DNA from 2 places in the Vreelandella vilamensis genome. Region 1 is predicted to be linked to the other one. Evidence: predicted binding sites of a transcription regulator. Region 1 holds the regulator's gene; the other holds the start of a gene.
The links. Region 1 encodes LexA, which represses DNA repair genes until DNA is damaged. Its sites were predicted from a motif close to TACTGTNTANNTANACAGTA; they were not measured.

Region 1 (3,108 bases):
AAGCGTCTGGCACTGAGTATCAATCTCCAGCCAATAGGCGTGCAAGGGCGGTAACTCACTGAGCTTGGGCGTCCGCATAATTCTCCTCATCGGCGCTTGCAGGCAGCGGCGCGTTCATCGCGGCGACGACGACGGGGCGTAACCGCCTGACAAGGTCGCGCACAGAAACCTGCTCTTGATAGTCTTTTTCCGCAATATCGCGTAGCGCATCCAATCCTGAGAGCGTAAAAATCACGGTTCCTAGCATGAAATGCAGACGCCAAAAACGCTCAGCATCGGGGATAGTCGGTGTTGCCTGACGCACAAGCTCCGTAAAACGCGTGAACACATCACCGTACTCGTCTTGAATAAAACGACGTAAATGCCCCTGTGCTTGGCTATAAGCAAGGCCAAGCAGACGCATGAACACCTTCAAGCTATTCCGCTCGGCAGGCACGGCCAGCACCGTCGTGGCCATAGTTTCTAGCAGCACCTCTAGGGGAATTACCCGCCCTTGGTAGCGTGCTTCCAGCTCATCTAACGCGGTATGAAAGCGCTGTGTAAAGGGATCAAGATAGCGAGAGAACACCGCTTGAATTAAGGCTTTTTTAGAACCGAAGTGATAGTTCACTGCAGCCAAATTGACCCGCGCCTTACTGGTGATATTACGCAGCGACGTTTCCGCAAAACCGCGTTCAGCAAACAGAACTTCAGCGGTATCCAATATCCGTGTCACCGTATCAGACTGAGCCATGGTCGCTCCTAAAAACGAGTGTTTTAAACATTTTAGAATATTACGCCAAGCGATATCCGGGCTCAATGTTTGATGAATCGGGCACTTTTAACGCTAACGCGACATTTGCTTTATTGCGCTTAAACAAACGCACCAGAAAAAATGAGGAAAATTGGCTGTAACGGTTGCACTGGACAGAGCAACATACTGTATACTTAATCACACAAAACCATTTAACGTTATTGACTGAGTCAGTACTAGCGAGATGTCAAAACGTGCATAAATCAAAACTGCAAAAAAGGAGCTTGCGATGTCACGGCCTTTAACAGCTCGTCAGCAGAATGTTTACGACTTTATTGTCAAAACCATGAGCGAGTACGGTTACCCGCCGACCCGCGCCGAAATCGCTAAAGCACTTGGGTTTCGCTCCCCTAACGCAGCCGAAGAGCACTTGCGCGCACTAGAACGCAAAGGCACCATTCGCATTATCCGTAACACCTCTCGCGGTATCCGCTTGCCCGCGCAAGAAACTCTCGAGGGGCAAGAGCTCTCAAACGAGTCTACCGCTGATGGCACAATGCCTAGCGGCTTGCCGGTTATTGGCGAAGTCGCAGCGGGTAGCCCCGTGTTAGCTAATGAACACATTGATCGCTATTGCCCGCTACCGCCTGAATACTTCACGCCGAAAGCCGATTACTTATTGCGTGTACGGGGACTCTCAATGAAAGATGTGGGCATTTTAGAAGGAGACCTGCTGGCGGTTCATCGCACAGAACGTGTGCGTGATGGCCAAATCGTTGTCGCTCGCATTGAAGACGAAGTCACTGTTAAGCGCTTTAAGCGTCAAGGGCACAACGTTCAACTGCTTGCCGAAAACGCAGAGTTCGATCCGATTGTGATCGACCTACGTACTCAAGCGTTAGAGATCGAAGGTGTTGGCGTTGGCGTCATTCGTGGCGGTAACGGCCAAGCCCTTGGGTAAACCCCTCCCCGGGAAGCTTTAGGGAAAAGCTTCGGGAAACGTACTATTGCATATCGATATAACGGTGGTCATTAAATGTGGCCACCCAATTCGGATGGTAGACCAACAAAACGCTTAACAACATCCCGGTGATAAAGGCTTCAGACGGCATTAATAATGGTAGAAAACGTGCATATTCCTGTGCCAAATATACGGCTTCAGGATCGGTGCCCGCGGCGACAATCAGCCCAACGGCAGTCAAGCCGCCTCCCAACGTCGCAAGAGCCGAGCCAAAAAAACCACATACAAACATAAAAACCATTAGATTATCAGGCAGTTTACGATCCACAAGTCGCCAGATAATCCCCACCACCAATGCCGGAATAATGCCGGTGACTAGCACATTCACGCCCAGCAATGACCACTCATTACGGCCAATCACTACCATCGCCACGTTAATCATCACATTGCTAATGAGCGCAAGCGGTGCTTTAAAAACCAGCGTCATCAATGCCGTAAAAACCAAATGCAGTGTCAACCAATCAACGGCTTGAGCCCGCAATTGCCACATCAACACAACCGCCAAGGTTGCGGCCAGCCAACGATGCTGCAGTGCTGTATCCGCGAATAAGGGCTGCCACGGCTTCAGCGCCAAAATACGCCCCAGCACCGCTAACGAAACCGCGCCGCATAACCACAATGCCCAAGGAGCCAGCACACTCTGTGCAAATGACATCGCTACCTCATCCGTTGATGGATTAGCTAAATACCACTGTCTTGTTTCCGTGAATAATCACACGGTCTTCCAAATGCCAACGCAGTCCGCGCGCCAGTACCGCCTTTTCTACATCGCGCCCGAAGCGCACAAGATCTGTCGGCGTATGACAGTGACTCACGCGATGAATATCTTGTTCAATAATCGGCCCGGCATCGAGCTCTTCGGTGACGTAGTGACAGGTAGCACCTATCAGCTTCACGCCACGCTCATAGGCCTGATGATAGGGTTTTGCCCCGGCGAACGAAGGTAAAAAACTGTGATGAATGTTGATCACACGACCCCGATAACGCTGACACAGCGCTGGCGGCAAAATCTGCATATAACGCGCCAGCACCACACAATCGGTATCCAGGGCTTCAATTTTCGCTTCGATAGCATCAAATGCGGGTTGCTTATTCTGCGGGTCAACGGGGAGATGGTAATATGGAATGCCGTACCATTCAGTAAGGGCGCGCATGGCATCATGGTTAGAAATGACCCCAACGATATCGCACGCCAACTCCCCCGCCTGCCAACGATAGAGCAAATCGACGAGGCAGTGGGATTCTTTTGAGACCATCAAGACAACGCGCGGTTTACGCTTCGTATCGGTTAACGCCCACTGCATATTGAATTCTTCTGCCACCGGCGTAAAACCCTCGCGCAGCGCCTCTAGTG
Region 2 (3,108 bases), on a different contig from region 1:
TCGACACAAAGATCGACTGAGCCAGAAAAGCGGCGGGGACATGCACATAAATAATGCGAAAGCTGTTGCCTTGCTGATAATCGGCCGGAGCAAAAGCCAACCCCCACACCGTACCGGTAACGATGAGAATGGCCGCAAGCGCCCAAAACCACGGCTGTAATCGAGCACTGATGGCATAAAACCATTTTGGCGACCGCAGCTTGTTTATAAAAGCCCACATAGTGAGTCTGTCCTCAACCGTTAATACTGATTCGCAGTGATGCCGCAATTGCCCAGGGTGCCAGCATGAGGGCGGCCGCTAACAGTGCTCCCAAAATCGCCAAATGCGCACTAACGCTGTCGCCCGCAATCGCGGCCTGCACTGCACCAGCACCAAAAATAAGCACGGGTATGTAAAGAGGCAGCACCAATAGAGACAACAAGACGCCGCCTCGTGACAACCCCACCGTCAGTGCTGCACCAATTGCACCAATAAGGCTTAGCGTCGCACTGCCTAAGGCAAGTGAGACAGCGAGCACTAAGTAGCTCCCTGCCGGCAGCGCCAACATAATACCCAAAACAGGCGCCATTAACGCCAACGGCAACCCTGTCAAAAGCCAATGTACCGCTACTTTCGCCAGTGTTAATGCCGCGAGCGGTTGCGGCGCAAGCAGTAACTGCTCCAAACTGCCATCATCAAAATCGCTACGAAACAGACTGTCCAGCGATAGCAATGCCGCCAGCAATGCGGCAACCCACAAAAGCCCGGGGGCAATTAACGCTAACAATTCAGGATCAGGGGAAATACCAATTGGAAACAGCGTAATAACCAAGGCAAAAAAGACCAAAGGATTCAGCACTTCACCACGGCGGCGTAGCATTAATACCAAATCACGCTTTAATGTCGCCGTTAACGCGAGTGCCAAGCCTTCACCAGGCTCTTTTAACCTCGGGACAACCGCTGCGGACTCTTGCTGCACCAACACTCTCCTTATACCTAGCCCGTTGTTCAGCCCAGCTCAATTCGTCGTAACGCGGGGGATGAGGCTAACTCGTGGTGGGTGGTAACAATCACACAGCCACCGCTGTTTGCATGCGCCACAAACTGGGCTTCAAGGGCAGCAACACCGTGGCGGTCAATGGCGGTAAAAGGTTCATCTAGTACCCATAAAGCGCGCGGTGTCAGCGTCAACCTCGCTAGCGCAATGCGACGCTGTTGGCCAGCGGAAAGCTGCCCGGCCGGCACATCTTCAAACCCTGCAAGCCCGACATTGGCCAATGCGTCGTAACGCTCATGTTCATCGCCGCGCTGACCGTCAAGTGCCTGGTACCAAGAGAGATTTTCCAAGGCTGTTAGCCCTGTTTTAACGCCTGGAGCATGGCCGAGATAGAGCAGATTGGTTAAAAAATGCTCTCGCATCTCGCGCATGGGTCGACCATTCCAATAAAGCTCACCTTCGTAATCGCTCAGCTGTCCCGAGAGAATTTTCAATAACGTGGTTTTACCGCTGCCGTTGGGACCTTCAATCCGGACAACCTCACCGCTATGGATATCCACATCAAGCTCTTGAAAAAGCCAGCGATCATCGCGTTCACAGGCTAGCTGTTGGGCTTGTAAGCGCAGACTCAATGGGCTCTCCATACATAATGATTTCGCGACGAACTCTACACGGAAAGCGGTTTTCTCGCTAGTCACACCCTGCGACGCCCGGTCGCAGATTAACCTTGATCAACGCACGCATTAACCGAATACACCCATGCACGCCGTTGTTTTCTACCCCGGGCTAGACTGTATAGAAAAACACATATACAGTAATACTTGTACATAACAACAGCCTGTTCTAAAAAACAGCCTACTCTAAAAACTGTATTAAAAAACATTTAGATAAGAATACGTTAAATAAGCCACAGGATGTCGCTGCCAACCTTGACCTTGGAGACTTCCATGACCACCTTCCCCGCTATTGCCGAGCTATACAACACCCCTGCCACTAAGCGCACCACACGACACAACACTTACGCTATCAAAGTGCGTGGCAATCAGATGAAAGATTGCAACCTATTTGATGGTGATGTCATTATTATTCGTCGTTTTCAGCACGATACCCACGACGAGACCGCAGTGGCGGAAATTAACCGCCGCCCTGTAGCGCTTAAGCACCTTTCGATCAGCCGCGAAGGCGTTCACCTTCAGCTAGAGCAAGTCGGCACACCGGCCATTTTTTTGCACAACCGCAATATTCAGGTACTGGGTCTTGTTATGGGCGTTGGTCATCAAGCTTCTTAGGCTTCCACGATTGGTCGCTACCGCCTGGAGACATAATGCGTTACCTCATTCCCAACCTTGCCCCCGATCTCTGGCATGACGAAAGCATTGACATCGAAAAAAGCCAGTTTATTGCTTGGGTGTGCCACGCGCCGAGCGTTGGTGATTTCGACACATTACTCAACGCTGCCAAGCAAGCGCACCCGAATGCGAGCCACCACTGCAGCGCCTATATTGCCGGTGCGCCGGGTGAGCAAAACCGCATTGGTTTTTCGGATGACGGTGAGCCTGGGGGAACGGCTGGGCGGCCCATGCTTCAAGTTCTCAATGGCAGCGGTATCGGCGAAATCGGCTGCGTTGTGACCCGCTATTTTGGCGGCACCAAGCTGGGCACGGGTGGGTTGGCCCGCGCCTACGCACAAGCGGTAAGCACCGCGCTGGAAACGCTCCCTACCCGCGAAATCGTTGAACGTGATACCTACATTTTGCGCTTAACGTTTGCCCAAGAAGCCGACGCTCGCGCTTGGTGCAATGAGCAGGCGTTTCCGATTAAAAATGCTGAATACGATAGCGATGGCGTACGCTTAGCCGTCGGCTGGCCCCGCGATCATGTGTTTGAGCTTGGCGAGCTGGAAAACCGGCTTAAGGCCAGCATTCTCGTTACCCCACCAACAAAAACGCGGCACGCTGATTAACAACGTACCGCGTGACTTAGTGGCCACCACCACGCTTGACGAGCGAAATTAACCCAAATACTTGATCATCACCCCGGCTGCGACGGCTGAGCCGATCACGCCCGCCACGTTTGGCCCCATCGCGTGCATCAAGAGGAAGTTGTGTGGATTAGCTTCAAGCCCTACTTT

Region 2: the regulator LexA is predicted to act here: its motif matches at 1,767-1,786, upstream of QC823_RS09270 (LexA family protein).

What each region holds. Positions count from the first base shown of each region.
Region 1 covers NZ_JARWAN010000009.1:35,202-38,309, forward strand. The annotation lists gene QC823_RS07305 (L,D-transpeptidase family protein) at 1-78, opposite strand, end outside; gene QC823_RS07310 (TetR/AcrR family transcriptional regulator) at 56-733, opposite strand; gene lexA (transcriptional repressor LexA) at 1,023-1,694, shown strand; gene QC823_RS07320 (energy-coupling factor ABC transporter permease) at 1,738-2,409, opposite strand; gene purU (formyltetrahydrofolate deformylase) at 2,432-3,108, opposite strand, start outside.
Region 2 covers NZ_JARWAN010000013.1:34,888-37,995, forward strand. The annotation lists gene QC823_RS09255 (heme ABC transporter permease) at 1-220, opposite strand, end outside; gene ccmB (heme exporter protein CcmB) at 234-959, opposite strand; gene ccmA (cytochrome c biogenesis heme-transporting ATPase CcmA) at 989-1,609, opposite strand; gene QC823_RS09270 (LexA family protein) at 1,925-2,266, shown strand; gene QC823_RS09275 (IMPACT family protein) at 2,302-2,940, shown strand; gene QC823_RS09280 (sodium ion-translocating decarboxylase subunit beta) at 2,989-3,108, opposite strand, start outside.